DNA from 4 places in the Serratia sp. EC4 genome. Region 3 is predicted to be linked to each of the others. Evidence: predicted binding sites of a transcription regulator. Region 3 holds the regulator's gene; each other region holds the start of a gene.
What was found. Region 3 encodes PurR, which represses purine synthesis genes. Its sites were predicted from a motif close to CANGCAAACGTTTGCNTG; they were not measured.
Positions count from the first base shown of each region.

Region 1: the regulator PurR is predicted to act here: its motif matches at 2,508-2,525, upstream of cvpA (colicin V production protein).
Region 2: the regulator PurR is predicted to act here: its motif matches at 3,399-3,416, upstream of ACP39K_RS12800 (amino acid aminotransferase).
Region 4: the regulator PurR is predicted to act here: its motif matches at 5,331-5,348, upstream of pyrD (quinone-dependent dihydroorotate dehydrogenase).

Region 1 covers NZ_JBNIDE010000001.1:1,229,591-1,237,340, reverse strand. The annotation lists gene accD (acetyl-CoA carboxylase, carboxyltransferase subunit beta) at 1-154, shown strand, start outside; gene folC (bifunctional tetrahydrofolate synthase/dihydrofolate synthase) at 345-1,610, shown strand; gene dedD (cell division protein DedD) at 1,611-2,348, shown strand; gene cvpA (colicin V production protein) at 2,583-3,083, shown strand; gene purF (amidophosphoribosyltransferase) at 3,105-4,622, shown strand; gene ACP39K_RS05765 (UbiX family flavin prenyltransferase) at 4,755-5,327, shown strand; gene hisJ (histidine ABC transporter substrate-binding protein HisJ) at 5,631-6,413, shown strand; gene ACP39K_RS05755 (histidine ABC transporter permease HisQ) at 6,496-7,182, shown strand; gene ACP39K_RS05750 (ABC transporter permease) at 7,179-7,750, shown strand, end outside.
Region 2 covers NZ_JBNIDE010000003.1:511,856-519,605, forward strand. The annotation lists gene pncB (nicotinate phosphoribosyltransferase) at 1-191, shown strand, start outside; gene asnS (asparagine--tRNA ligase) at 407-1,807, shown strand; gene ompC (porin OmpC) at 2,109-3,236, shown strand; gene ACP39K_RS12800 (amino acid aminotransferase) at 3,482-4,672, shown strand; gene ACP39K_RS12805 (MBL fold metallo-hydrolase) at 4,749-5,396, opposite strand; gene mepK (peptidoglycan L,D-endopeptidase MepK) at 5,461-6,009, opposite strand; gene ldtD (L,D-transpeptidase) at 6,190-7,750, opposite strand, start outside.
Region 3 covers NZ_JBNIDE010000003.1:26,856-34,605, forward strand. The annotation lists gene gloA (lactoylglutathione lyase) at 1-299, shown strand, start outside; gene rnt (ribonuclease T) at 379-1,062, shown strand; gene ACP39K_RS10205 (Grx4 family monothiol glutaredoxin) at 1,131-1,478, opposite strand; gene ACP39K_RS10210 (C40 family peptidase) at 1,895-2,713, shown strand; gene sodB (superoxide dismutase [Fe]) at 2,913-3,491, shown strand; gene cydH (cytochrome bd-I oxidase subunit CydH) at 3,558-3,647, opposite strand; gene purR (HTH-type transcriptional repressor PurR) at 3,972-4,997, shown strand; gene punR (DNA-binding transcriptional activator PunR) at 4,985-5,941, opposite strand; gene punC (purine nucleoside transporter PunC) at 6,065-7,276, shown strand; gene cfa (cyclopropane fatty acyl phospholipid synthase) at 7,621-7,750, shown strand, end outside.
Region 4 covers NZ_JBNIDE010000003.1:498,992-506,741, reverse strand. The annotation lists gene pepN (aminopeptidase N) at 1-813, shown strand, start outside; gene ssuB (aliphatic sulfonates ABC transporter ATP-binding protein) at 871-1,644, opposite strand; gene ssuC (aliphatic sulfonate ABC transporter permease SsuC) at 1,641-2,435, opposite strand; gene ssuD (FMNH2-dependent alkanesulfonate monooxygenase) at 2,447-3,595, opposite strand; gene ACP39K_RS12755 (sulfonate ABC transporter substrate-binding protein) at 3,615-4,580, opposite strand; gene ssuE (NADPH-dependent FMN reductase) at 4,605-5,183, opposite strand; gene pyrD (quinone-dependent dihydroorotate dehydrogenase) at 5,442-6,452, shown strand; gene ACP39K_RS12740 (cell division protein ZapC) at 6,629-7,177, shown strand; gene ACP39K_RS12735 (YcbX family protein) at 7,184-7,750, opposite strand, start outside.

The sequences.
Region 1 (7,750 bases), on a different contig from region 3:
CCTGATCGAAAAAGGCGCGATCGACATGATCGTTCGCCGTCCGGAAATGCGCCAAACGTTGGCGAGCATTCTGTCCAAGCTGACCAACCAGCCGCAGCCGCATTTCGATGAGGCCGCGCCGGTCATTGAGCCGGAGCCGCAGGCCGACGCCTGAGGCAAAGACAGATCCCGCCCGGGTTCAGCCGCCACTTTGTGGCTAAGTGACGGCTGATGCCCGCTCCCTGCCGGCCGTAGCCTTTCCGCTGCGGTTTGCAGGCTGGCGGCAGTCACGAAGCGCATCGCCTTTACCGCGGTGAGGGTGGTGCCCTGATGGATTAATGAACCCAAGTTCAGTGATGGGACTCATGCAAAACCACCAAATTCCCCAAGCCACGTCGCCATTGAGCTCGTGGCTTTACTATCTGGAACGTCTGCATAGCCAGGCGATCGAACTCGGCCTTGAGCGCGTACAGCGCGTCGCGGCGCATCTGGATTTACTGACCCCCGCACCCACGGTGTTCACCGTTGCCGGCACCAACGGCAAAGGCACCACCTGTCGCACCCTTGAAGCTATTCTGCTGGCCGCCGGCCTGCGCGTCGGCGTCTACAGTTCACCGCATCTGGTGCGCTATACCGAACGCGTGCGCATTCAGGGCGAAGAGCTGAGCGAAGCGGAGCACAGCCGCTCGTTCGCCGCCATTGAAGCCGGCCGCGGCGAAACGTCGCTGACCTATTTCGAATTCGGCACCCTGTCGGCGCTGCAGCTGTTCAAACAGGCGCGACTCGACGTGGTGATCCTGGAAGTGGGGCTGGGCGGGCGTCTCGACGCCACTAACATCGTCGATCCGAGCGTGGCGGTGATCACCAGCATTGCGCTCGATCACACCGACTGGCTGGGCAACGATCGCGAAAGCATCGGCCGTGAAAAGGCCGGCATTTTCCGCAGCGGCAAACCGGCGGTGGTCGGTGAACCCGATATGCCGGACAGCATTCGTCAGGTTGCCGAAACGCTGGGCGCGCCGCTGTCTCGCCGTGGTGAAGCCTGGCGCTTCAGCGAGCAGGGCGATCGCTGGCAGTGGCAAGGCGGTGACACGCTGCTGACCGATCTGCCGACGCCGAACGTACCGCTGGCCAACGCCGCTACCGCGCTGGCGGCGCTCAACTGCAGCCCGCTGGAAATCGACGAACGCGCGATTTTCACCGGACTGCAGCAGGCGACACTGCCGGGGCGTTTCCAGATCGTGCGGCGGGAGCCGACGCTGATCCTCGATGTGGCGCACAACCCGCATGCCGCCGGCTATCTGGCCGGGCGTCTGGCCAAACTGCCGCGCAACGGCGGCAAGGTGCGCGCGGTGGTGGGCATGCTGTCGGACAAGGATATCGCCGGCACGCTGGCCTGCCTCAGCGAGCAGGTGGATGAATGGTACTGCGCGCCGCTCGACGGGCCGCGCGGCGCCAGCGTCGAACAACTGGCGCAACATCTGACGGAACCGCGCCGCTTTAATGATGTCGAAACTGCCTGGCAGCAGGCTATGCAGGATGCTGATAAACAGGATATTGTGATCGTCTGTGGATCGTTCCACACCGTGGCGCAGGTGATGGCGGCGTTAGACGAGATGCGGGGAGTGTGAGTGGCGAGTAAATTTCAGAACCGACTGGTCGGAACCGTGATTCTGGTGGCGCTGGGGGTGATCATCCTGCCAGGGTTGCTGGACGGCAAAAAGAAGCATTACGAGGATGAATTCGCGGCCATTCCGTTGGTGCCGAAGGCGGGCGACGTCGAAGAGAACGACGTGCTGCCACCGGTGACGCAACCGTTGCCTGCGCAGCCGCCGGAAGGGGCGGGCGCGCTGGTCGAACAGCAGGCGGCCAACGAAGCGGCGGCGCAACAGGCGGTGCGGCAAGGTGCTCAGCAGCCAGCGCAGGTGGCGCCGCCACCGGTCGAGACGCGTCCTCAGCCGGTGCCGCAGCCCAAGCCGAAACCGGTAGAAACCAAACCGGTGGAAGTGAAACCGAAACCGGCTCCGCAACCGAAACCGGTGGAAGTGAAGCCGGTACCGAAGCCGGAGCCGACGCCGAAACCTGAACCGACGCCGCAGCCGAAACCGGCGGAAGAAAAAGCGCCGGCCGGACAAGCCTACGTCGTGCAGCTCGGGGCGTTGAAAAATGCCGCCAAGGCGAACGAGATTGTCGCCTCGCTGCGCCTCTCGGGCTATCGCGCCTTTACCGTGCCGTCAACGCCGGTGCAGGGGCAGATCACCCGCATCTATGTCGGCCCGGACGCTTCCAAGCAGAAGCTGCAGGCGGCGCTGCCGTCGCTGAACTCGATCAGCGGGCTGAGCGGGCAGGTGAAGCCGTACGGCCGTTAAACCCCGCAGGGGCGCAGCACGATGCGCCCCTGAATTAAGGAGTGGTGGAGATAAAGCGAGAAAAACCGCGCCTTTTACAGGCGAAATCACCTATGTAGGCGCGGCGATTGGGAATTTTTTGATCGCCGCTTTTTATTTGTAACGTGGTAGGAAATCCCCTACGCAAACGTTTTCTTTTTCTGTTAGAATTCGCCGCGAATTGGATGCAGGGGCGATTCATCATTGGAATAGTTCATGGTCTGGATTGATTACGTCATTATAGCGGTGATTGGATTTTCGGCTCTGGTGAGCCTGATCCGAGGGTTTGTTCGCGAAGCATTGTCACTTGTGACATGGGGATGTGCGTTTTTTGTTGCCAGCCATTTCTACTCTTACCTTGCGGTCTATTTCACTCGTTTTGAAGATGAACTGGTGCGAAACGGCATCGCGATCGCGATTTTGTTCATCGCGACCTTGATCGTAGGGGCTATTGTTAACTATGTGATTAGCTCACTGGTAGAGAAAACCGGGTTGTCGGGCACCGACCGGGTGTTGGGCATCTGCTTCGGCGCGCTGCGCGGAGTATTGATCGTCGCGGCGATCCTGTTCTTCCTGGATACCTTTACCGGCTTTTCACAGAGTGCCGACTGGAAACAGTCACAGCTCATTCCCCAGTTCAGTTACGTCATCAGGTGGTTCTTTGACTACCTGCAGAGCACGTCGAGTTTCTTGCCGACCCAATTGCCGGGGCGGTAGCGCTGATGAGGAAAAGACAACATGTGCGGTATTGTCGGTATCGCCGGTTTCATGCCGGTAAACCAGTCGATTTATGATGCGCTGACGGTGCTTCAGCACCGTGGCCAGGATGCCGCAGGCATCGTCACCATTGACGCCCACAACGGGTTCCGTTTGCGTAAAGCCAACGGCCTGGTGAAAGATGTGTTTGAGGCGCGCCATATGCAACGCTTGCAGGGCAACATGGGCATTGGCCATGTGCGTTACCCGACGGCCGGCAGCTCGAGCGCCTCTGAGGCCCAGCCTTTCTACGTCAACTCGCCGTTCGGCATTACGCTGGCCCACAACGGCAATCTGACCAACGCCCATGAGCTGCGCCAAAAGCTGTTCGAAAGCGGCCGCCGCCATGTCAACACCACCTCCGACTCGGAAATCCTGCTGAACGTGCTGGCCAGCGAGCTGGATCGCTTCCCGCATTATCCGCTGGAGGCCGACAACATTTTTACCGCGGTCGCCGCCATGCATCAGCAACTGCGCGGCGCTTACGCCTGCGTGGCGATGATCATCGGCCATGGCCTGCTGGCGTTCCGCGATCCGAACGGCATTCGTCCGCTGGTGATCGGCAAGCGCACGCTGGAGGATGGCCGCAGCGAGTACATGGTGGCTTCCGAGAGCGTGGCGCTGGATACCCTGGGCTTTGAGTTCCTGCGCGACGTGGCGCCGGGCGAAGCGGTGTACATCACCACCAAGGGCCAGCTGTTCACCCGCCAGTGCGCAGAGAACCCGAAAACCAACCCGTGCCTGTTCGAATACGTCTATTTCGCGCGCCCGGACTCCTTTATGGACAAGATCTCGGTCTACAGCGCCCGCGTGCGCATGGGCCAGAAGCTGGGTGAGAAGATTGCCCGCGAATGGGAAGATCTGGACATCGACGTGGTGATCCCAATCCCGGAAACCTCCTGCGACATCGCGCTGGAGATCGCGCGCATTCTTGAGAAACCCTACCGCCAGGGCTTTGTGAAGAACCGATACGTCGGCCGCACCTTTATCATGCCGGGCCAGCAGGCGCGTCGTCAGTCGGTGCGCCGCAAGCTGAACGCCAACCGCGCCGAGTTCCGCGACAAGAACGTGCTGCTGGTGGATGACTCCATCGTGCGCGGCACCACGTCGGAACAGATCGTCGAGATGGCGCGCGAAGCGGGCGCCAAGCGTGTGTACCTGGCTTCCGCCGCGCCGGAAGTGCGTTTCCCGAATGTCTACGGCATCGACATGCCGAGCGCCAACGAACTGATCGCCCACGGGCGTGAAGTGGATGAAATCCGCCAGATTATCGGCGCCGACGGGCTGATCTTCCAGGACCTGGACGATCTGATCGAAGCGGTGCGCGAAGAGAACCCGGACATCACCCAGTTCGAATGCTCGGTGTTCAACGGCATCTACGTGACCAAAGACGTCGATCAAAGCTATCTGGAATATCTGGAGTCGCTGCGCAGCGACGACGCCAAGGCGCTGCGAGGGCAAACCGAAGCGGAAAATCTGGAACTGCACAACGAAGGCTAACCGGCCGCGTTGATTACTCGGGGGGCATCGCCGCGTCTGCGGCGGTGCGCCTTGCTCCTGTGAACTTGCTTATCCCTCGCCATTGCGGCAAAGTCTGCCTGATCTTACTTTTTACGGCAGAGGCCATTTTCCATGAAACGACTCATCATCGGCATTTCCGGCGCCAGCGGCGCGATCTACGGCGTGCGCCTGTTACAGGTTTTGCGCGACGTCGCAGAGGTGGAAACCCATCTGGTGATGAGCAACGCTGCACGGCAGACGCTGGCGCTGGAAACGCCGTACAGCCTGCGTGAAGTGCAGGCGTTGGCCGACGTGGTGCACGATGCGCGCGATATCGCCGCCGCCATCTCTTCCGGTTCCTTCAAAACCCTGGGCATGGCGATCCTGCCATGCTCGATCAAAACCCTGTCCGGCATCGTCAACAGCTACAGCGACGGGCTGCTGACCCGCGCCGCCGACGTGGTGCTCAAAGAGCGCCGCCGTTTGGTGCTGTGCGTGCGGGAAACGCCGCTGCATCTGGGACACCTGCGGTTGATGACGCAGGCGGCGGAGATGGGCGCGGCGATCATGCCGCCGGTGCCGGCGTTTTACCACCAGCCGAAAAGCGTGGAAGACATCATCGATCAGACCGTCAATCGGGTGATCGATCAGTTTGATATCGAACTGCCGGCCGATCTGTTCACCCGCTGGCAGGGTGCTGATTAACATTTTCATCCCCAAATTGGCACATTTGTGCAACACCGCACTGAATTAGGGCGGCGCATGCACCATAATGATCCCACTTCATCACGTTCACTGTTTCATGGCGCCGCCTTATCGCGGCTGCCAGTGGCGCGGCCCCGAGCGGCCGATTTAATTTTGCGGTTATCGTCCCAGGAAACAGTATTGTGAAGGCCGGAGCCGTTCCCTCCGCCCGTAGCACCTAATGTGGCACGATTACTGCAAATTGATTTGGTGGGGAAAAGTAATGCCCGTAGTGGCATCAAAAAATCAATTTGAGGGTAATTTATGAAAAAGCGGGTTTTGATTTTGCCGTTAGTTCTGGCTTTGAGCGCCGCCAGCAGCGCCTTTGCCGCCATTCCTTCCACGCTGAAGATTGGCACCGATCCGACTTACGCACCGTTTGAATCCAAAAACGCCAAAGGCGAATTGGTTGGCTTTGACATCGATTTGGCCAAAGAGCTGTGCAAACGCATCAATACCCAATGCACCTTCGTGGAGAGCGACTTCGACGCGCTGATCCCATCCCTCAAGGCGAAGAAAATCGACGCCATCATCTCTTCGCTGTCCATCACCGAAAAACGCCAGCAGGAAATCGCCTTTACCGACAAGCTGTATGCCGCCAACGCGCGTCTGATCGCGCCGAAAGGGTCCAAGCTGTTGCCTACCGTGGACGCCCTGAAAGGCAAGAGTGTGGGCGTGTTGCAGGGCACCACCCAGGAAGCCTACGCCAACGCCATGTGGCAGCCGAAGGGCATCACCGTCGTGCCTTACCAGAACCAGGATCTGGTTTACGCCGATTTGGCTTCCGGCCGTATCGACGCCGCCTTCCAGGATGAAGTGGCGGGCAGCGACGGCTTCCTGAAACAGCCGCCGGGCAAAGACTATGCGTTCGCCGGCGAATCGGTGAAGGATGACAAGTTCTTCGGCGTCGGCACCGGCATGGGGCTGCGCAAGACCGATACCGAGCTGAAAGCGGCGCTGGACAAAGCCTTCGCCGAGATGCGCAAAGACGGCACCTACGACAAATACGCGAAAAAGTACTTCGACTTTGACGTCTACGGCGGGTAATCCGCTTACCGTTCCATGCTGTGACTGCGGGGCCGGCGTGCCGGCCCCGATGGTTCGGATCCTAGACCACAGGGTGAAGTAGATGCTGCAAGGCTATTCCCAACTGATTTTCGAGGGGGCTCTGGTGACGCTGGAGCTGGCCCTCAGTTCCGTGTTGCTGGCGGTGGTGATCGGCCTGATCGGCGCCGGTGGCAAACTGTCTCATAACCCCTTTATCTCCGGCCTGTTCGGCGCCTATACCACGCTGATCCGCGGCGTGCCCGATCTGGTGCTGATGCTGCTGATTTTTTACGGTCTGCAAATCGCGCTGAACAATATCACTACGCTGCTGGGCTTCGCGCAGATCGATATCGATCCGCTCGGCGCCGGCATCATTACCCTCGGCTTTATCTACGGCGCTTATTTTACCGAGACCTTCCGCGGCGCTTATCTGGCGGTGCCGAAAGGGCAGATCGAAGCGGCGACGGCCTATGGCTTCAGCGGCGCGCAGATCTTCCGGCGCATTCTGTTCCCGGCGATGATGCGTTTCGCCCTGCCGGGCATCGGCAACAACTGGCAGGTGATCCTGAAGGCGACGGCGCTGGTGTCGATTCTCGGCCTGAACGATGTGGTCAAAGCCACGCAGCTGGCGGGAAAAGGCACCTATCAGCCGTTCTTCTTCGCCATCGTGGCCGGCGTGGTGTATCTGATCTTCACTACCGTTTCCAACGGCGTGCTGCTGTGGCTTGAACGGCGTTACTCACTGGGCGTCAAGAGGGCCGAACTATGATCGAGATCCTGCAACAGTATTGGCAGTCGCTGCTGTGGAGTGACGGCTACCGCTTCACCGGCGTGGCGATCACGCTGTGGCTGCTGATTGCCTCGGTGGTGATGGGCGGGCTGCTGGCGATCCCGATGGCGGTGGCGCGCGTTTCTTCCCTTCGCTGGGTGCGTTTCCCGGTGTGGCTCTACACCTATGTGTTTCGCGGTACGCCGCTGTACGTGCAACTGCTGGTGTTCTACTCCGGCATGTATAGCCTCGAGATCGTGCGCGGCAGCGAGTTTCTCAATGCGTTTTTCCGCAGCGGGCTCAACTGCACCATCCTGGCGCTGACGCTCAACACCTGCGCTTATACCACCGAGATCTTCGCCGGGGCGATCCGCTCGGTGCCGCACGGTGAAATCGAGGCCGCCAACGCCTACGGTTTCTCGCGTTTCAAGATGTATCGCTGCATCATTTTGCCTTCGGCGCTGCGCACCGCGCTGCCGGCTTACAGCAACGAAGTGATCCTGATGCTGCACTCCACCGCGCTGGCGTTTACCGCCACCGTGCCGGACCTGTTGAAGATCGCGCGCGA
Region 2 (7,750 bases), 480 kb from region 3:
TCGGCACGCGCCTGACCTGCGATATTCCCGGCGTTAAGCCGTTAAATATCGTGATCAAGCTGGTCGAGTGCAAAGGCAAGCCGGTGGCCAAGCTCTCCGACAGCCCCGGCAAGACCATCTGCCAGGACCAGGCGTTCGTCAGGGCTCTGCGCAAGGCCTTCGATCTGCCGCTGGTGAAGAAAGCCAGCTGAGCCTTCTTTATATAAAGAGAGAAAGCCGGCCCGGTTCTCGCGCCGGCTTTTTTGTTTTTATCCCGACCGCCCTCTTTTCAGTCAGCCGCGATAAATGTTGCGCCAATCCGATGATTTCTGCTTGTGCTCTGCACCGCGGCAAGTAACATAGCCATTACCCCCATATTCTTGGGTTGTAAGCTATTTCTAAACCAAATTATTAAAGAGAGAAATCTATGAGCGTAGTGCCTGTAGTCGACGTACTGCAAGGTCGTGCTGCGGTTGACAGTGAAGTCACCGTACGCGGCTGGGTACGTACCCGGAGAGATTCAAAAGCTGGTATCTCCTTCCTGGCCGTCTATGACGGTTCCTGCTTTGATCCGTTACAGGCCGTCGTTAATAATTCTCTGCCGAATTATCAAGATGAAGTGCTGCACCTGACCACCGGCTGTTCGGTCGAAGTTACCGGCAAGGTCGTCGCTTCACCGGGCGAAGGCCAGAGCTTCGAGCTGCAGGCCACCGCGATCAAAGTGGTCGGCTGGGTCGACGATCCGGACACTTACCCGATGGCGGCCAAACGTCACAGCATCGAATACCTGCGCGAAGTGGCTCACCTGCGCCCGCGCACCAACCTGATCGGCGCCGTGGCGCGCGTGCGTCATACGCTGGCGCAGGCGATCCACCGCTTCTTCCATGAAAATGGCTATTTCTGGGTGTCCACCCCGCTGATCACCGCCTCCGACACCGAAGGCGCCGGCGAGATGTTCCGCGTGTCCACGCTGGACCTGGAAAACCTGCCGCGCACCGACAAGGGCGCTGTCGACTTCAGCGAAGACTTCTTCGGTAAGGAAGCCTTCCTTACCGTTTCCGGCCAGCTGAACGGCGAAACCTACGCCTGCGCGCTGTCGAAGGTTTACACCTTCGGCCCAACCTTCCGCGCCGAAAACTCCAACACCAGCCGCCACCTGGCGGAATTCTGGATGATCGAGCCGGAAGTGGCCTTCGCAACGCTGGACGACGTTGCCGGCCTGGCCGAAAGCATGCTGAAGTATGTGTTCCAGGCGGTGCTGGATGAACGCGCCGACGATCTGAAATTCTTCGCCGAGCGCGTGGATAAAGACGCTATCGCTCGTCTGGAGCGTTTCGTTTCTTCCGATTTCGCCCAGGTGGACTACACCGACGCCATTGAGATCCTGCTGGCCTCGGGCCAAACCTTCGAAAACCCGGTTTCCTGGGGTATCGATCTCTCTTCCGAACATGAACGTTACCTGGCGGAGAAACACTTCCAAGCGCCGGTGGTGGTGAAAAACTACCCGAAAGACATCAAGGCGTTCTATATGCGCATGAACGAAGACGGCAAAACCGTCGCGGCCATGGACGTGCTGGCGCCGGGCATCGGCGAAATCATCGGCGGCTCGCAGCGTGAAGAACGCCTCGACGTGCTCGATCAGCGTCTGGAAGAGATGGGTCTGAATAAAGAAGACTACTGGTGGTATCGCGATCTGCGCCGCTACGGCACCGTGCCGCATTCCGGTTTCGGCCTGGGCTTTGAACGTTTAATCGCCTATGTCACCGGCGTGCAAAACGTGCGCGATGTGATTCCATTCCCACGCACGCCACGTAACGCAAGCTTCTAATTTATACGATCACTCGTTTTTTAAACGATTTCGTTACAAAACAAAGGCCAGCCTCGCTGGCCTTTCGCATTTTTTAATATTGACGCACGTCACAAAGTTCCCGAAAAATTACATTTGGTTACACATACTTTCCTTTTGCAACCTCATTGCGACATTGGTATCATTTTCGTCCTAGATTAACCCGCCTGTGAATGGAACACTGCGTTCAGACACAGGACGACACCAATCTATCAACAATAGTTCCCAAGGAATTATTGGCGGCAGTGGCAAAGGTGTCCGAATAACACCAATGAGGGTAATAATGATGAAGCGCAACATTCTTGCAGTGGTTATCCCGGCTCTGTTGGCTGCTGGTGCAGCAAACGCAGCTGAAATCTACAACAAAGACGGCAACAAGCTGGATCTGTACGGCAAAGTTGACGGTCTGCACTACTTCTCCGACGACAAAGGTAACGACGGCGATCAGACCTATGTTCGTTTCGGCTTCAAAGGTGAAACTCAGATTACTGACCAACTGACCGGTTACGGCCAGTGGGAATACAACGTCCAGGCTAACCACTCCGAATCTCAGGGCACCGAAGGCACCAAAACCCGTCTGGGCTTCGCGGGTCTGAAATTCGCTGACTACGGCTCCTTCGACTACGGCCGTAACTACGGCGTACTGTACGACGTGGAAGGCTGGACCGATATGCTGCCAGAGTTCGGTGGCGATACTTACACCTACACCGACAACTTCATGACCGGCCGTACCAACGGCGTTGCGACCTATCGTAACAACAACTTCTTCGGTCTGGTTGACGGTCTGAACTTCGCCGTTCAGTACCAGGGCAAAAACCAGAACGACGGCCGTAACGTCAAGAAACAAAACGGCGACGGCTGGGGCATCTCCTCTACTTATGACATCGGCGAAGGCGTAAGCTTCGGCGCTGCATACGCGTCTTCTAACCGTACCGACGACCAGAAACTGCGTTCCAACGAGCGTGGCGACAAGGCTGACGCATGGACCGTAGGTGCGAAATACGACGCCAACAACGTTTACCTGGCGGCGATGTACGCAGAAACCCGTAACATGACTCCGTTCGGCGGCGGTAACTTCGGTGCAGGCTGTGCAGCTACCGATGACAAGTGCGGCGGCTTCGCGAGCAAAACTCAGAACTTCGAAGTGACTGCTCAGTACCAGTTCGACTTCGGTCTGCGTCCAGAAGTGTCTTACCTGCAATCTAAAGGTAAAAACCTGAACGTTCCTGGCGTGGGTTCTGACCAGGATCTGGTTAAATATGTTTCTGTTGGTACCACTTACTACTTCAACAAGAACATGTCCACCTACGTTGATTACAAAATCAACCTGCTGGATGACAACGAGTTCACCAAAGCAACCGGCACCGCTACCGACGATATCGTAGCTGTTGGTCTGGTATACCAGTTCTAAGTTGTCTCGCTTAACGGCGGTTCACCGTCGGCTAAGTTAAAAAAACAGGGCTTCGGCCCTGTTTTTATTTGTGTCTTCCGGTAACGTTTTATCCTGCAGATTTCCCCTTCCCCCTCATTTTTTCTGTCGAATCCTTCCCGTTCACAAGATCGCGGTGTTTTTATCGCAAACGGTTGGCAAAGCCGATAACTGGCGCTACCCTGATGCTTCTGTCTGCTTAACTCCGAGATTTGGAAGCACCTGACATGTTTGAAAAAATCACCGCCGCACCCGCCGACCCGATCCTGGGCCTGACCGACATTTTCCGCGCCGACGCCCGCCCGAATAAAATCAATTTAGGCATTGGCGTTTATAAAGACGAAACCGGCAAAACCCCGGTGCTGACCAGCGTAAAAAAAGCTGAACAGTATCTGCTGGAAAACGAGACCACCAAAAACTATCTCGGCATTGAAGGCATCCCGGCGTTTGCCAGCTGCACGCAAGAGCTGCTGTTCGGTAAAGAGAGCCCGATCGTCACCAATCGTCGCGCGCGCACCGCGCAGACGCCAGGCGGCACCGGCGGCCTGCGCGTGGCGGCAGACTTTATCGCCAACCAGACCAGCGCCAAGCGCATCTGGATCAGCAACCCAAGCTGGCCGAACCACAAGAACGTCTTTAGCGCCGTTGGCCTGGAAGTGCTGGAGTACGCCTACTACGACGCTGCCAACCACGCGCTGGATTTTGACGGCCTGCTGAACAGCCTGAAACAGGCTCAGGCCGGGGATGTCGTGTTGTTCCACGGCTGCTGCCATAACCCGACCGGTATCGATCCAACGGCGGAACAGTGGGCACAACTGGCTGAGCTTTCCGTCGCCAATGGCTGGCTGCCGCTGTTCGACTTCGCCTACCAGGGCTTCGCCAACGGTCTGGAAGAGGATGCGCAGGGTCTGCGTATTTTCGCCGCCAAACATCAAGAGCTGATCGTCGCCAGCTCCTACTCGAAAAACTTCGGCCTGTACAATGAGCGCGTCGGCGCTTGCACCATTGTAGCTGCCGATGCCGAAACCGCCGATCGCGCCTTCAGCCAAGTGAAGGCGGCCATTCGCGCCAACTACTCCAACCCGCCGTCACACGGCGCGGCCGTTGTCGCCACCATTCTGGGCAACGACGCCCTGCGCGCGATGTGGGAGCAGGAGCTGACCGACATGCGCCAGCGCATTCACCGAATGCGTCAGCTGTTCGTGAACACCCTGCAGGAGAAAGGCGCACAACAGGACTTCAGCTTCATCATCCAGCAGAATGGCATGTTCTCATTCAGCGGCCTGACCAAAGAACAGGTGCTGCGTCTGCGTGAAGAGTTCGGCGTATACGCCGTGAACTCGGGCCGGGTGAACGTGGCCGGCATGACCCCGGACAACATGGCGCCGCTGTGTGAAGCCATCGTCGCCGTGCTCTAAAAGCATCGACGCAGGTCATAAATCATAAAAAAGGGCGCTCTATGCGCCCTTGATTATTTCGGCCGGGAAATAATCGTTACCACACCGCCGGCTCTTCGCGCAGGAACGGGTTGGTCTGGCGCTCGTGGCCAAAGGTCGACATCGGGCCGTGGCCGGGAATAAAGCGCATATCGTCGCCCAATGGCAGCAGCTTGGTGCGAATCGAGGCGATCAACGCCTGATGATCACCGCGCGGGAAGTCGCTGCGCCCCACGCCGCCGTTAAACAGCACGTCGCCCACCAGCGCCAAACGCGCCTGCTCATTGATAAAGACAATGTGGCCTGGCGTGTGCCCGGGGCAGTGCAGCACCTTGAGCGTCATTTCGCCCACCTGCATCTCATCGCCTTCCGACAGCCAACGAGTCGGGGTCAGCGGCGCACACTCCTCCAGCCCGAACATCCGGCTCTGCGCCGGCAAACCATCCAGCCAAAAAGCGTCCTCTTTATCCGGGCCGTAAATCGGCACCTGATAATGGTCCGCCAGCTCCGCCGCCGCGCCGACGTGATCCAAATGGCCGTGCGTCAGCAAAATCTGCGTGATTGTCACACCCTGCTTCGCCACTTCCGCTTTGATTTTTTCCGCTTCGCCGCCGGGATCAACCAACGCCGCCTGCTGCGTGTTTTCACACCAGATCAGGCTGCAGTTCTGGCTAAAGGCGGTAACGGGAATAAGATGGTATTTCATAAGGCTCCAACGACAATAACGCCGCCTCTGCAAGGAGCAGCGTTATTCACTGAGGGCACCGCGATTACCAGCTCCGAACCGGGCCGGTATCGATGTGCACGAAGTTGCTACGTGGGTAATATCCTACACCACCGGCGCGCATTTTTAACGCCGCTTTACGGATATTACTCAATTGGATACCTTCAATGTGGAAATCCATCGCCTGGCCCTTGGTATGGTAGCTGTGCTTGGCCACGCCGCGGCTGTGCGCGCGCAATTCGTTGTTGGTATCTACGGAGCGGTAACCGGAGATCAGCTGCACCGGCTTGCTGGTGCCCAGCAGCCCCTGCAGGCGATAGAGGTGATCAAACAAGCTGGGATCGATCGATTTAACCTTGTTGGCGCGATAATCGCGGAACAGATGATTTAGCCGAACCAACTCTTCTTTATTGTAGCCTTTGCCGTCAAAGAACTCGGCTTTAATAGATTCACCGGTATTCAGGTTATTCAGCACTAAAATACGCGGTCGAGCGGTGGAAAGACTGGCAAATGCCTGCCCTGGAAGCAGCGCTATGCCCATAGCGGCGCCACCTAGCGCCAGCCATTTACGGCGATGATGATCAATTTTGTCCATGACTCTGTTAAACCCGGCAAGAATGTCAAAATAAATGCACAAAGCAGCGCACTGTCCGAACCATAACCGCCTGCGTAAGCTGAGTCAACCCGCGATACGCCTAGGTTTACAGGCCCCCGCCTACGAGGGCCTGCGGTATAGCCAAACATTCTGACCGTTATTTATTTATAATTACTGCATTTACTGCATTAATTTTTTGGCCTGAGCCAAAATTTGTGCGCCCGATCTCACCGTATTATCATAATTGTAAATATCTGTACGGAATTGCGGTTGGCCATCATCCGAAACCCAGGCGGTCAGATAATACAGTTTTACGGGAATACGCTGGCGAATATTCACATAAGTGGTATTGCCTTCTTTCAGCGTGGAGGAAACGCGGCTATTGTTCCAGCCGGCATCCTGCAGCAGCATATTCGCCAAATCGGAAGCCTTGTTCACCCGCACACAGCCGGAGCTGAGCGCGCGGATGTCTTTCTGGAACAGGCTGTGGTTCGGGGTATCGTGCAGGTAGATGGCATCCGAGCTCGGCATATTGAACTTGAAACGCCCCAACGAGTTGGTGGCCCCCGGCGCCTGACGGACGCGATACGGGAAATTGCGCGCGGAAACCATGCTCCAGTCGATCATCGCCGGGTTGATCACTTCCGCATCGTTGCTCCAGCCTGACAGCACGGTATAGCCGTGTTTCTGGAAATAGTTACCGTCGCGCATCGCCTTCGGCACAATATCCTCACGCACCAGAGTGGTCGGCACGTTCCAAGGCGGGTTGACCACCACGTTGTTCAATGCGCTGCTCATCAGCGGCGTCTTACGGCTCGGCCGCCCGACGATAACGCGGGAGGACAACACTTCGTTGCCGTTCTGATAGTAGGTCAGCGAGTAGTTGGGAATGTTCACCATAATGCCGGTGCCGACATGCCCCGGCAAAATGCGCAGGCGCTGGATATTCAGCGCCAACAGCGCGGCGCGGGTTTTCGGTGACACGTTGAGCCACTCGCGGGTGCGCACGCCGATCACGCCGTCCGCCGTCAACCCCTGCCATTTCTGGAAACGCTTGACGCCCTCCACCAGCTCGTTGGTATAGAGGTTGTCGCTCACCACGCTGCCGATCTGCGGCGGCGTCTGTTCCGCGGTCAAGTCCGTCACCGGCGCCGCCGATGGGCTCACCGTCACGCGGCTTTTCTCTTCATCTACCGTCAGCCCGCCGTCGTCGGGTTCATTGCTCTTCGCCGAAACCACCGCCGGTTCCGGCTCCGCTTCCGGCGCCGAGGCGGCCAGCATGCCGGTGCGCGTCAGGATCTCACGCAGCGCCGGGATATCGTTGCTCATTTGGCCAGGGCGCAGGCTCGGGCCACTGCCCACCTGCGGCCAGGGGCGGTTGTCCGCCAGCATGTCACGCAGCGCCTGATGCATCTTGGCATATTGCGGATGCTGCGGCGCGAGCGAATTTACGTAGCTCAGGGTTCGCGCCTGGCGCACCGCCAGCTGCCATTGATTGATCACCGCGGTGGGCGGCAAACCAAGCTTGTAGGGAATATTGCTGTACAGCCAGTTGTTGCCGTTGGCGCCGATGGCGGATACAAACTGCAAATAACCCAGCATCGCATCGGACAGCACCGCATCGCGGCCCGCTTCACTGAGCGCCGGATCGGTCAACATCTTCACCCACTGGGTGAACTGCGGCTGCACGCCGGACATCGCCAGTTCGGCCAGCTGCTGTTGAAACTGCTGAACGGCCTCG
Region 3 (7,750 bases):
ACAAATACTCCCTGGCTTTCGTCGGCTATACGGAAGAGAGCGAAGGCGCGGTTATCGAACTGACCTATAACTGGGGCACCGACAGCTACGACATGGGCACCGCCTTCGGCCACCTGGCGCTGGGCGTGGACGACGTTGCCGCCACCTGCGACAGCATCCGTCGCGCAGGCGGCAAAGTCACCCGCGAAGCCGGCCCGGTGAAGGGCGGCACCACGGTCATCGCCTTCGTCGAAGATCCGGACGGCTACAAAATTGAGCTGATCGAAAACAAACACGCCGGTCAGGGCCTCGGCCACTAAGCCTCCCCTTCAGGGCGCGCTGGCGCCCTGCTGATTCTCCGCGCGATAGCGCCTGCAACCAGGCGCAAAATTTGCCATAATGCGCGCTGCATTCGATGAAGATAAGAAACTGATGGCCGAAAAAAGTGATCTTAACGCCCTGAGTGGTCGTTTTCGTGGGTTTTATCCCGTAGTAATAGATGTTGAAACCGCCGGCTTCAACGCCAATACCGATGCGTTGCTGGAGATCGCCGCCGTCACGCTGAAAATGGATGAAGATGGCTGGCTGCAGCGGGACGAGACCCTGCACTTCCACGTGGAGCCTTTCGAGGGCGCCAACCTGCAGCCGGAAGCGCTGGCGTTTAACGGCATCGATCCGCACAACCCGTTGCGCGGCGCGGTCAGCGAATACGACGCGCTGCACGCCATTTTCAAAGCGGTGCGCAAAGGGCTCAAGGATCGCGGGTGCAACCGGGCCATTATCGTGGCGCACAACGCCAACTTCGATCACAGCTTCCTGATGGCCGCGGCCGAACGTGCCGGCCTGAAGCGCAACCCGTTCCATCCGTTCGCCACCTTCGACACCGCCGCGCTGAGCGGCCTGGTGCTGGGCCAAACGGTGTTGGCGAAAGCCTGTATCGCGGCCGGTATGCCGTTCGACAGCAGCCAGGCGCACTCTGCGCTGTACGACACCGAGCAAACCGCCCTGCTGTTTTGCGAGCTGGTTAACCGCTGGAAACGTCTCGGCGGCTGGCCGCTGCCCGCCGGCGATCTCGCCGAATAAAATCAACAAAAAAGGCGGCCCAGTTTGCACTGGCGCCGCCCGTTACGCGATAATCGCAAGCCCGTCGATTAAGACTGCTGGTCTTCTTGCGCTTTATATTTTTCTGCCGTTTCTTTGATCAGTTGCTGCAGTTCGCCGCGCTGATACATCTCGATGATGATATCGCAACCGCCGACCAGCTCACCATCTACCCACAGCTGCGGGAACGTCGGCCAGTTGGCGTATTTTGGCAGCTCGGCGCGGATGTCCGGGTTCTGCAAAATGTCCACGTAGGCGAAACGCTCGCCGCAGGCGGACAGCGCTTGCACAGCCTGCGCGGAAAAGCCGCAGCTCGGCAGCTTTGGCGAACCTTTCATGTACAGCAGAATCGGGTTTTCAGCGATCTGGTGCTGAATTTTTTCAAGTGTCGTCGTCATTTATTGCTTCCTCAAGCCACATTTCATGGCTACAACATGCATCACGCGGGCTATTGTAGCGGCTGGAACAGTCGCAAGAAAACGCCATCTTTTGCAAGGATATTCGCCCGCCGCCGATCGCGTTTCACCGGCCACGTCATTCCGGTCAAAACATACGTTGAGAATAACATTTTTAATCCGACCATTTCACTAATATATTGCGCCGCGATGACGGCGCGGCTTAATTATATCCGCCACCGTCGCCTGGCGCTTTTTTATACATCAACAGGCTGATTTTAAACCAAAAAAAATGTCATTAACGTTTTCTCACAATATGGATTATTATTTATGAGTTCTTCGCTGTTTTATATGGCGAAGTTCGGGAATACTGTAACTCTTTCGATATCCGTTTCGGGGCCAAGGTTGGTGACGTCGACATGCGTTTAATTCTTACGCTCTTTGCGCTGCTGTTTACGCAGCTCTTCTTCAATCTGGCGCACGCTGCGCCACAGGCGCGCGTTGCCGCCGAGCAGCGTAAAAGCCATGTTAATGAAGCGCGGCCCGATGACCGCAGAAAAAAGAAAGCGGATAAAGCCGCCAAAAAAGCCAAAGTGACGGCCCCCGAGAAAAAAACCAGGACCGCCAAGGTCAAAAGCGAGAAAAGCGCGAAAAAGATCGTCAGCGCCAAACCCAAGGCCAAAGCGCAGAAAATCGCCAAGATTAAAGTCACCCCGCCGAAAAAGGGCTATAAAAAAGGCTACGGCCGCCACCGCGACGCCGGCATGGCTATCGCCAAGCTGGCGCGTGATGAAAAACCGTTGAAACTCAGCCCGGCGCACAAAAAGCGTTACCAGCACGCCAAGCAGACCGCGATGGCCAAGCTGATGGATCAGATGGGCAAACCTTACCGCTGGGGCGGCAGCTCGCCGCGCACCGGCTTCGACTGCAGCGGCCTCATCTATTACGCCTATAAAGACGTGGTGAAAATCAAGATGCCGCGCACCGCCAACGAAATGTATCATCTGCGCGACGCGGCGCCGATCAAGAAAAGCGAACTGGAAAGCGGCGATTTGGTGTTCTTCCGCATCAACAACCGCGGCGTGGCGGATCATGTCGGCGTCTATCTCGGCAACGGCAAATTCATCCAGTCGCCGCGCACCGGCGAAGAGATCCGCATCAGCCAGCTCGACAACGACTATTGGCAGAACCACTACATCGGCGCACGCCGCGTAGTGACGCCGAAAACCATCCGTTAATTCCCTGTTCTGCGCGGTTGCGGCCCCGGTCGCAACCGCCTGCTCAAGCTATCGCCCATCGCACTCTCCCTCGCGCATTTCTCGCTTTTCCTCCTGTTTTTTATGATGAAAATTGTTAAGATTGAATGACCACAATAAAAAACGGCCCATCTGGCTCCCGCCTCGGCGGGAAAAAAGTGGCGCTGTAAAGGAGGAAGCAATGTCGTTTGAATTACCTGCATTACCGTATGAGAAAAACGCGCTCGAGCCGCACATCTCCGCCGAGACCCTGGAATACCACTACGGCAAACACCACAATACCTACGTAGTTAACCTGAACAACCTGGTGAAAGGCAGCGAGTTCGAGGGCAAATCGCTCGAAGAGATCATCAAGACCTCCAACGGCGGCGTGTTCAACAACGCTGCGCAGGTGTGGAACCACACCTTCTACTGGCACTGCCTGTCGCCACAGGGCGGCGGTGAACCGCAGGGCGAACTGGCGGCCGCGATCGTCAAATCCTTCGGCTCTTTCGCTGCGTTCAAAGAACAGTTCACCGATGCCGCCGTGAAAAACTTCGGCGCCGGCTGGACCTGGCTGGTGAAAAAACCGGACGGCGCGCTGGCGATCGTCAACACCTCCAACGCGGCAACTCCGCTGACCGGTGAAGATAAACCGCTGCTGACCGTTGACGTGTGGGAACACGCGTATTACATCGATTACCGCAATGCGCGTCCAAAATACCTGGAAAACTTCTGGGCGTTGGTCAACTGGACATTTGCGGCGGAAAACCTGGCGTAAACGCAGGCCTTGCCTAAGTAACGAGGCGCAGCCAGAGGCTGCGCCTTTTTTAAAACCGGCGGGAGATCAGTTCAACGCGGCGACAAAGCTGAAAGCGATGATCATCGCCAACGCGCCGACGGTAGTGAACAGAGACATCTTCAGATCGGTATCCATGACAACTCCTTTAAAATGGGCTTTCCTAAGGATAAAAGGCGCACAATTAGTACGTCAAATCATTTTCCCACAGTTCGCCGATAAAATCTTGTTATCATTTCCCGGTTTATAATCTCGATTACCTCTTCCACTTTTGTTCAATATGCGACAAAATTCGCAGTTCACAACTGCGTACCGGCATCCATGCCCCTCCTGATTAAGCGCTGAAGACTTCAACACACTAAAAACTCAGTTTTCGCTTCTCTGGAGAAGGATCTACGTAGGCAAACGATTAACATCACACTTACATGCTGTAAACATGTGAGTTCAGGAGTCATTCCTTACATGGCAACGATTAAAGATGTGGCCAAACGCGCGGGCGTTTCCACCACCACCGTTTCGCACGTCATCAATAAGACTCGTTTCGTCGCCGAAGAGACCAAAGCGGCCGTGTGGGCCGCCATCAAAGAGCTGCACTACTCGCCGAGCGCCGTGGCGCGCAGCCTGAAAGTCAATCACACCAAGTCGATCGGCCTGCTGGCCACCTCGAGCGAAGCGCCCTATTTTGCCGAAGTGATCGAGGCGGTGGAAAACAGCTGCTACAGCAAAGGTTACACCCTGATCCTGTGCAACTCGCACAACAATCTGGACAAGCAGCGCGCCTACCTGGCGATGCTGGCGCAAAAGCGCGTCGACGGCCTGCTGGTCATGTGTTCCGAATACCCGGATCAACTGCTGGGCATGCTGGAGGACTACCGTAATATCCCGATGGTGGTGATGGACTGGGGCGCCGCGCGCGGCGACTTCACCGACACCATCATCGATAACGCGTTCGAAGGCGGCTATCTGGCCGGCCGTTACCTGATCGAGCGCGGCCACCGCGATATCGGCGCCATCCCGGGCCAGCTGTCGCGCAACACCGGCGGCGGCCGTCATCAGGGCTTTATGAAGGCGCTGCAGGAAGCGCATATCGACATTCGCGAAGAGTGGATCGTCCAGGGTGACTTCGAGCCGGAGTCCGGCTACAAGGCGATGCACCAAATCCTGTCGCAAAAACAGCGGCCGACCGCGGTATTTTGCGGCGGCGACATCATGGCGATGGGCGCCATCTGCGCCGCTGACGAGCTGGGGCTGCGAGTGCCGCAGGATATTTCCGTGATCGGCTATGACAACGTGCGCAACGCCCGCTACTTCACCCCTGCGCTGACCACCATTCACCAGCCGAAAGAACGCCTGGGAGAAATGGCCTTCACCATGCTGCTGGATCGCATCATCAGCAAACGCGAAGAATCGCAGGTGATCGAAGTGCATCCGAAGCTGGTCGAACGCCGTTCGGTCGCCGATGGTCCGTTCATCGACTACCGCCGCTGATCATCTTCCCTGCCGGAGGCCTGCGCGGCTTCCGGTGCCGCCTCACTCAGCCACTCCTGATTCAGCGTCTCGCCATCGCCCAAGTACGCCAGCAGCCAGCTCATCGCCGGTGACGGTTTATCCTGTTGCCAGGTCAGGCAGCAGGGGCTGGCGGGAAACGGCTGCTGCAACTGCAACGCCTTCAGCTCACCGCGCTGCACCCGCGGCAGCGCCAGATGCGCCGGCATCATGCCGACGCACAATCCGGCGCACAAACAGTCGAGCGCCGAGGTCCAGTCCGGCACCACCAGCCGCCGCTGGTTATCCAGCGTCCAGGTGACGCGCTTGGGCAGATTGCGCGAGGTGTCTTCCAGACAAAGCGCAGGGTATGGCCTCAACCGATCGTCATTCAATGGCCCTGCCAGCTGCGCCAACGGATGCTGTGGGCTGACTACGCACAGCCAGTTCATATCCCCCATGTCGCGGAAAGCGAAGCCGCCGCCGACCGGCACCGCGCGCGTGGCGCCGATCGCCATGTCCACCCTGCCGTCCACCAACGCATCCCACACGCCGTTGAACACCTCGGGTTGCAGCATCAGTTCAACGTCGGGGAAATGGCGGTAGAAATCCAGCACCAGCTGGCGGCTGCGCTGCGGTTTGACGATGATGTCGACTGCGATATTCAGCTGGCCGCGCCACCCGTTGGCCACCTGTTGACAGTGGCGGCGGGTGTCGAGCATTTTTTTGATAACAACTCGCGCATCCTTGATAAACAGCGCGCCGGCCGGCGTCAACTCCACATCACGGTGACGCCGCTCAAACAGCGGCACCGCCAGCCATTGTTCCAGTTGCCGCACGGTATAGCTCACCGCCGACGGTACCCGGTGCAGCTCCTGCGCCGCCGCGCTGAAACTGCCGGTGCGCGCCACCGCGTCAACAACTTCAAGAGAATATTCAGACCACATCGCTTTGCCTTCAATTTTTTTAACAGCACTTTGCAAATATTACCGTTTCACAAGCAGAGATCCAGCCGGATACACTGGCCGGCGCTAAAAACCTGCGACACTAAAATATTAACGAGAAATACCATGCGAAACTCCTTTGGTTTTATGTTCTACCTCGCCGGCCTGAGCATGCTGGGTTATCTGGCGACCGATATGTACCTGCCCGCCTTCGGCGCCATGCGGGAGGAACTGCAAATTTCCGCCGGCGCGGTCAGCGCCAGCCTGAGCATCTTTCTGGCCGGCTTCGCCTTCGCGCAGTTGCTGTGGGGGCCGCTCTCCGACCGACTGGGCCGCAAACCGGTATTATTGATTGGCCTGTCGCTGTTCGCGCTCGGCTGCCTGGGCATGCTGTGGGTGGAAAATGCCGTGCAGCTCTGGATACTGCGCTTTATTCAGGCCGTCGGCGTCTGTTCCGCCGCCGCCATCTGGCAAGCGCTGGTGGTCGACCGCTATCGCGAAGGCCAGGCCAACCGCGTATTCGCCACCATCATGCCGCTGGTGGCGCTGTCGCCGGCGTTGGCGCCGCTGCTTGGCGCCTGGCTGCTGAACCACGCCAGTTGGCGCGCGATCTTCGCCGTGCTGTTGGCCATCACCGCCCTGCTGCTGCTGCCGACGTTGCTGCTCAAAGATCGCGCCAAAACGCAACCCGCCGCCGATGCGCCAAAAAGCGGCGTCAGTTTTTGGCAATTATTGAAATCCCCGGTGTTCAGCGGCAACGTCGCTATGTACGCCGCCTGCTCGGCCGGCTTCTTTGCCTGGCTGACCGGCTCGCCGTTCATCCTCGGTGATATGGGCTACGGCCCGAGCGACATCGGTCTGAGCTATGTGCCGCAGACGCTGGCTTTCCTGTTGGGGGGCTATGGCTGCCGCGCCGCGCTCAAGCGCATCAATGGCAAAACCCTGCTGCCGTGGCTGCTGGTAGCTTATGCTGTCAGCATGGTGGCCCTGTATCTGGTGGCGACCCTGACCAATCCGACGCTCACCACGCTGCTGATCCCGTTCTGCGTCATGGCGCTGGTCAACGGCGCCGGCTACCCGATCATGGTGGCGAATGCGCTGATGCCATTCCCGGAAAGCAGCGGTAAAGCCGCCGCGCTGCAAAATACGCTGCAATTGGGGCTGTGTTTTGTGGCGAGCATGCTGGTGTCGGCGTTTATTGCCCAGCCGCTGTTGGCAACGGTGACGGTGATGGTATCTACGGTAGTCCTGGCCGCGCTGGGTTATTTCCTGCAGCGGGGAAAAGCGGCCGATGCGCAGCAAAAGGCACAGCGGGAACATGCTAACTCAGCGTCATAATTACCAAGATTAATAATCACTTAAAGAATATGCGTGCCGAGTGCGATTTACAGTTGAGTCAACGCCTCGGCACGCCTATACTCAAAAACAACCCTGTAAAGTAACACCTTATAATCTCTATATCTCAATCAGCTATTGTGTACGCGCCTTGCGTCACACTCTTTTTTTAAAGAGGCGTTTATCCTGCGCCGTTTGCGTCGGGCCGTTTCTTTAAATTTCCTCTGTTCATAGTCGGATATCAGACGCCGCGGGCTTATTTCCCGTTGGTATACGTATGCACCCGCAGAAATTGTCTAAGCTGTTTCCTAACGGGTCATCAGTCAGAAGAAGGTGATGGAGAAGCTATGAGTTCATCGTGTATAGAAGATCTGAGCATCCAGGATAACCAGTGGTACCGTATCGCGCACGAAATGCTCGGTCTGGCCGGTATCGAAATCAACGGATCGCGCCCTTTCGATATTCAGGTTAAAAATC
Region 4 (7,750 bases), 470 kb from region 3:
CTGCTGGACGAAAAACTGGATCCGGCGCTGGCGGCGCAGATCCTGACGCTGCCGTCGGAGAACGAAATCGCCGAGCTGTTCGCCACTATCGATCCGGAAGCGATCGCCGCGGTGCACGAAGCGATCGTACGCTGTCTGGCGCGGGAGTTGGCCGATGAGTGGCTGGCGGTGTATCACGCCAACAAGACCGACGGCTACCGCGTGGAGCATGCCGAGATCGCCAAGCGCGCCTTGCGTAATGTGTGCCTGGGCTATCTGGCGTTCGGCGAAGATGTGGCGCTGGCGGACCAGCTGGTGAGCGAACAGTATCGCCAGGCGGACAACATGACCGACTCGCTGGCGGCGCTGTCTGCTGCGGTCGCGGCCCAGCTGCCGTGCCGCGATGCGCTGCTGGCGGCGTTCGACGAGCGCTGGCATCAGGATGGCCTGGTGATGGACAAGTGGTTCGTGCTGCAGGGCAGCAGCCCGGCGGCAGATGTGTTGAGCAAGGTGCGCGCACTGTTGCATCACCGTTCGTTCAGCCTGAGCAACCCGAACCGCACCCGTTCGCTGATCGGCGGCTTCGCTTCCGGCAACCCGGCGGCGTTCCATGCCGCGGACGGCAGCGGCTATCAGTTCCTGGCGGAGATCCTCAGCGATCTCAACCAGCGCAACCCGCAGATCGCCGCGCGCCTGATTGAACCGCTGATTCGCCTGAAGCGTTACGACGCGGGCCGTCAGGCGCTGATGCGCAAGGCGTTGGAACAGCTGAAAGGGTTGGAAAACCTGTCCGGCGATCTGTATGAGAAGATCAGCAAGGCGCTCGACGCCTGATCTTTTCGCGCTGAATAGATAAGGGGGACGGCCTGCGCCGTCCCTTTTTTTATCCGTTCAGTTCACCGCCCGGCGGGTACTGTCCGCTGCGGCCGGCGGCGATAACACCCGTTCCAGCACTTCGGCCTCCAGTTCCGCCAGCCTGGCCGAGCCTTTGCGGCGCGGCCGCGGCAGATCGATGGCCAGATCCAGCCCGATATGCCCCTCTTCGATCAGGATCACCCGATCCGCCAGCGCGATGGCTTCGCTGACGTCATGTGTGACCAGCAGTACGGTAAAACCGTGTTGTTGCCACAGCGTTTCTATCAGCCCTTGCATCTCGATGCGCGTCAGGGCATCCAGCGCTCCGAGCGGTTCGTCCAGCAGCAGCAGGCGGGGACGGTGGATCAGCGCGCGCGCCAGGGCGACCCGCTGTTTTTGTCCACCGGACAGCGCCGCCGGCCAATCGTGGGCGCGATCCGCCAAACCGACCGCGTCCAGCGCCTGCAGCGCCGCGTCGCGCCACTGGCCGCGCAGCCCCAGACCTACGTTGTCGATCACCGTTTTCCACGGCAACAGGCGCGCATCCTGAAACATCAACCGGGTATCCTCTTTAGCGGCGGCAAGCGGCGCGTTGCCGCTGAGCAGCGCGCCACTGCTGGCCTGTTCCAGGCCGGCCAACAGGCGCAGCAGGGTGCTCTTGCCGCAGCCGCTGCGGCCGACCACCGCCACGAACTGCCCGGCGGAAATGCGCAGCTGAATATTGTCCAGCACCGTGCGGTTGCCGTAACGTTTGCCGATGGACTCCAGCGTCACCGGCGTGCCTTGCGCAAGGCGAGCGGGAAGGGTCATAGCGCTTCTCCCTGTTTCAGTTGATAGGCCGGATGCCAGCGCAACCAGACGCGCTCCAACAGCTGCGCGCCCACGTCCGCCAGCTTGCCGAGCAGGGCGTACAGCACGATCGCCACCACCACCACGTCGGTTTGCAGAAATTCACGCGCGTTCATCGCCAGGTAGCCGATGCCCGAATTGGCCGAGATGGTTTCGGCGACGATCAGCGTCAGCCACATGAAGCCGAGAGCGAAACGCACGCCGACCATAATCGACGGCAGCGCGCCCGGCAGCACCACCTGTGTAAACAGGCGGAAACCGCTCAGGCCGTAGCTGCGGGCCATCTCCAACAGGCCGCGATCGATGTTTTTGATGCCGTGATAGGTGTTGAGATAAATCGGAAACAGCGTACCGAGCGCCACCAGAAAGATCTTGGCGGATTCATCGATGCCGAACCACAGGATCACCAACGGGATCAGCGCCAGATGCGGCACGTTGCGGATCATTTGCACCGAGCTGTCCAGCAGGCGTTCACCCCAGCGCGACAGCCCGGTAATAAAGCCGAGTATCAGTCCGATGCTGCCGCCGATGCCAAAGCCGATCAACGCGCGCTGGCTGCTGATGCTCAGGTGCTGCCACAGTTCGCCGCTTTGGCTCAGGCGCCAGAAGGCGGCCAGCACCGCACTCGGCGCCGGCAAAATGCGGTTGGACAGCCAGCCGGTTTCGACGGCGATCTGCCAGATGATCACCAGCGCCAACGGCAACGCCCAGGGAGCCAGCCGATACAGGATGCGTTGTACGTTATTTGCCATCGGGGCGCTCCTCAGCTCTGCGATACTTTTTGCGGAACATAGATGTTGGCCACCACTTCGCCCTGCGGGCGCACCGGTTGAAGGCGAGCGGGCGTTTCCTCCTGCGCCAGATCGAGGTGCGGGAACAGCAGTTCGCCGACGCGGTAGGCCTCTTCCAGATGCGGATAGCCGGAGAGAATAAAGGTGTCGATGCCCAGATCGGCATATTCCTGCATGCGCGCCGCGACCGTCGGGCCATCGCCCACCAGCGCGGTGCCGGCGCCGCCGCGCACCAGGCCGATGCCGGCCCACAGGTTCGGGCTGATCTCCAGGTTATCCTTTTTGCCGCCGTGCAGCGCCGCCATGCGCCGTTGGCCGACGGAGTCGAAGCGCGCAAAGGCCTGCTGCGCGTTGGCGATGGTTTCCTCATCGAGGTGCGCGATCAGCCGATCGGCGGCGCGCCAGGCCTCTTCGGTGGTTTCCCGCACGATGACGTGCAGACGGATGCCGAAACGCACCTGGCGGCCCTTCGCCGCCGCTTTGGCGCGTACTTCCTCGATCTTCTCTTTGACCTGCGCCGGCGGCTCTCCCCAGGTGAGGTACATTTCTACCTGTTCAGCGGCCAGATCCTGCGCGGCGGCGGAGGATCCGCCGAAATAGAGCGGCGGGCGCGGCTGCTGCACCGGCGGGAACAGCAGCTTGGCACCTTTCACCTGAATATGCTTGCCGTGGAAATCGACGGTTTCCCCTTCCAGCACCCGGCGCCAGATATGAGTGAACTCGGTCGAGGCCTCGTAACGCTCTTCATGACTGAGATGTAACCCCTCCGCCGCCAGCTCTTCCGGATCGCCGCCGGTGACCAGATTGAACAGCGCGCGCCCGTTGGACAGGCGATCCAGCGTCGCCGCCTGACGCGCCGCCAGCGTAGGGGAGATGATGCCCGGCCGCAACGCGACCAAAAATTTCAGCCGCTGGGTGACCGGGATCAGCGAGGCGGCCACCAGCCAGGAGTCTTCGCAAGAGCGACCGGTGGGGATCAGCACGCCGCCGAATCCCAGCCGATCCGCCGCCTGGGCGATCTGCTGCAAGTAACCGTGATCGACGCTGCGAGCGCCCTGCGCGCTGCCAAGATAGTGGCCGTCGCCATGGGTGGGTAAAAACCAGAAAACGTTCAGGCTCATCGTCAATGTTCCCCCGTATTTATTGTGCGCTTGGGCGCCAGATGCGTTGCGAGATGTCGACCTTCACCGGCACCAACCGGTTGGCGTAAAACAGGTCGGCGGTTTGCTGCTGTGCGGCGATCGTATGCGCATCGAGCGGTGTGATGGCGGTCGGAGGGCGGTGATCCAGATAGCTGGCGATCACCGGTTCCGGCAGCCCCATGGCGTTGGCCAGCAGGGTCACGCTTTGCGCCCGGTCGCTGCGGGTGAGCGCATCGGCCTGGGTCAGCACCGTCAAGACCTGGCTGATAAAGGCGCCATTAGCTTCGACATAGGGGCGCGCCGCCAGATAGAAGGAACCGGTCTGATTCAGATCGGTGCCGTCGCCGAGCACCCGCACGCCGCCCTGCAGCAGCGCGGCGGAATAATAAGGATCCCAGATCGCCCAGGCATCGACGTTGCCCTGCTGGAATGCAGCGCGCGCATCAGCGGGCGTTAAATAGGCAGGCTGGATATCCGTAAATTTCAGTCCGGCTTTTTGCAGCGATCGCAGCAGCAGGTTATGTGAGCTGGATCCTTTCTGGAACGCGACCTTATGGCCTTTCAGATCGGCGACGGTTTTGATCGGGCTGTTTTCCGGCACCAGGATCACTTCCGCCTTCGGTTTGGGCGGCTCAACGCCGACATACAGCAGATCCGCCCCGGCGGCCTGCGCGAAGATCGGCGGAATATCGCCGGTGCTGCCCAGATCGATGCTGCCGACGTTCAAGGCCTCCAGCATCTGCGGGCCGGCGGGAAACTCGATCCAACTGATGCGGGTGGCGGGGAAACGTTCCTCCAGCAGCCGGTGGCTCTTCGCCAGCACCAGACTGACCGATCCTTTTTGGTAGCCGATGCGGAATTGCGCCGGATCCTGAGCGACGGCGGCGTTGGCCCAAACCAGCGACAGCAGGCCGGTGAAGGCGGCGGCGCTCAGCCAACGCCGCAAAGCGATGCGTTGTTTCATTCAGGCTCTCCTTTTCCAGGCGTTTCAGGCGGTTTGACGCGCCGCCAGTGGCGAGGCGACGCGCAGCGCAGGCGGTTTACGGCGGCCAAGCGCCAGATAGAAACTGGCCAGTGCCTCTTCCAGCCGGGCGGCCACGGCGTCGGTGAGCGTGGCGCCTTCGTCGGTCAACTGGATCTGGCTGTCGTCGGCGAACACGCCGTGCAGCACCTCTTGCGCTTTCAGCGCCGCCAGCACCGGTTTCAACGCATAGTCCACCGCCAGCATGTGGCCGACAGACCCCCCGGTCGCCAGCGGCAACACCACCTTATGATCCAGAGCGCGTTCCGGCAGCAGATCCAGCAGGGTTTTCAGCGCGCCGGAGAACGACGCTTTATAAACCGGCGTGGAAATCAGCAGGCCGTCGGCCTGCGCCAGCTGCTCGGCAAACGCCTTGATCGCCGGACTGTTGAAGTTGGCGTACAGCAGATCTTCGGCGTCAAAGTCGTGCAGGGTATAGGCCGTCACTTCCACCCCTTGCTGCCGCAGCCAGTTCTGACTCAGCGAGAGCAGCGCGGCGGAACGTGATGGGATGCGTGGGCTACCGGCCAGTGATATAACGCGCATTGCCACTCCTTATAACTAAAAGTTAGGTTTAATTAGAAAATCAATGGGAAGTGTTTTAAACCTACCAGTAACCGGGCGCGTTTTTTAAATCTCATTTTTTGATTTGGATATGCGCAAAAGCGGATTGGCAGCGATTTGGCGGCGAAGAGGGAAAACGATTGCGTAAAAACGGCTTTTTTTGCCTTTAATCAATTCCAATTAGGCGGGGGATACCGGATAATACGCCCCCGGTTTGCAACCGGGAAATCAGGAGAGTCCATGTACTACCCCCTCATCAGGAAAGCGTTGTTCCAGCTCGATCCGGAGCGCGCGCACGAAGTGACCTTTCGTCAGCTCAGCCGTATTACCGGCACCCCATTAGCGTTTCTTGTCCGTCAGTCCGTGCCGACCAAACCGGTCAGCTGCATGGGGCTGTCGTTTAAAAACCCGCTGGGGTTGGCCGCCGGTCTGGATAAAAACGGCGAATGCATCGATGCGTTCGGCGCGATGGGCTTCGGCCATGTGGAAGTTGGCACCGTGACGCCGCGTCCGCAACCGGGCAACGACAAGCCGCGCTTGTTCCGCGTGGTTGAGGCGGAAGGCCTGATTAACCGCATGGGGTTCAATAACCATGGCGTGGACAATCTGGTTGAAAACGTTAAGAAATCCCATTTCGGCGGCATTCTTGGGATCAATATCGGCAAGAATAAAGACACGCCGGTCGAGCAGGGCAAAGACGATTATTTGATCTGCATGGATAAAGTTTATCCGTATGCCGGATATATCGCGATTAACATCTCTTCACCGAATACGCCGGGGTTACGATCCTTACAGTATGGCGAAGCGCTGGACGATCTTTTGGCTGCGATTAAAAATAAGCAGCAGGAATTACATGCGCGTCATCACAAATATGTGCCGGTGGCGGTAAAGATCGCGCCGGATCTTTCAGAAGAAGAATTGATCCAAATTGCCGATAGCCTGGTGCGGCATAATATCGATGGCGTGATCGCCACCAATACCACGTTGGATCGAAAATTGATCCAGGGGTTGAATTATTGCGAACAAGCGGGCGGGTTAAGCGGGCGTCCGTTGCAATCACGCAGCACCGAAGTGATCCGTCGTCTCTCCACCGAACTGCAGGGGCGCCTGCCGATTATCGGCGTAGGCGGCATCGATTCGCTGACGGCGGCGCGCGAAAAAATGGAGGCCGGCGCGAGCCTGCTGCAAATTTATTCCGGATTTATCTATCACGGCCCGCGTTTGATTAAAGATATCGTTACCCATATCTAATATTTTTCCTCTCATTTTATTCCGGGGGTTTATTTCTGCCCCCGGCTCGTCTATATTTTGTTCGTTAGCATAAATATCGTTCGCGGAATTATCCGATGTTTAAGCTATTTTATCGGTGATAAAATCGCCTTTTAGGGTGAGTGCGGCGTTGGCATAGGCAGCGAGAAGGATACGAAATGAAGATAAAACCTGACGATAATTGGCGTTGGTATTTTGATGCCGAACACGATCGGCTAATGCTGGATTTAGCTAATGGTATGATCTTTCGTTCACGTTTCCCGGCCAAAATGTTAACGCCGGACGCCTTTGATGAATGCGCTTTTTGCGTGGATGACGCCGCCCTTTATTTCACCTATGAAGAACAGTGCAAGCAGGTCAAGCTGAGCCATGAACAGCGCGCCGAGCTGGTGTTGAATGCGCTGGTCGCCTATCGCTTCCTGAAACCGCTGATGCCAAAGAGCTGGCATTTCTCGCAGCAGCATTACCCGCTGCAGCCGAAAAACGGGGAGCTGGCGGCGGTGAAAGTGATGGAGAGCGGCGCGGAAGCGCGCTTGCTGGTGGTGGAGGCCGGGGATAACGCCAGCCTGTGCCTGCTGGCGCAAAATCAGCTGACGGTCGCCGGCCGTACCATGGTATTGGGCGACGCCATCAAGGTGATGCACGATCGGCTGAAACCCTGCGCGCAGGATGAAAGCGCCGCCCCGGCTTACGACAGGGCGGTATAAGGCGGATTACGCCAACGTCAAATCACTTTTCGGGATGCAGCTGCAGCACAGGATGGTGCCGTTGTCGCCCAGCGCGCTTTTCTTCAGGGGCGCGACTTCACCGCTCAACAACGTAATGCGGCAGCTGCCGCAAATCCCGGCGCGGCAGGAGTAAGGTACGCGGATGCCTTGCTGTTCCAACTGCTCGAGCAGGATCTGCTGGTTATTGCCGGTAAACACCTTGCCTTCATATTCGATCGTGACGCTGTGCGCGCTGTCTTGTGGCGCCTGCACGCTCTCCACCACTTTCCCGGCGCCATAAGGGCGCGGCGGCTTGGTCGACAGCACTTCCACCGTATCGCCCACGCGAATGATGCCGCTGTTGCGCGCGATCATATTCTGGCCAAAATCGATGTCGCCGTTGTCGGCGGAGCGGAATTTTTGCAGCGTGCTGAGCGGTTCGCCGCTCGGGTGCTTGCGGCCACGCTCGGTGCTGACGGTGGTAAGCACGCAGCGGCTGCAGGGTTTCACCAGATCGAACATGACGTCGCCGACGCGGATCACCTGCCAGCCGTCTTCAGCCCAGGCGGTAGC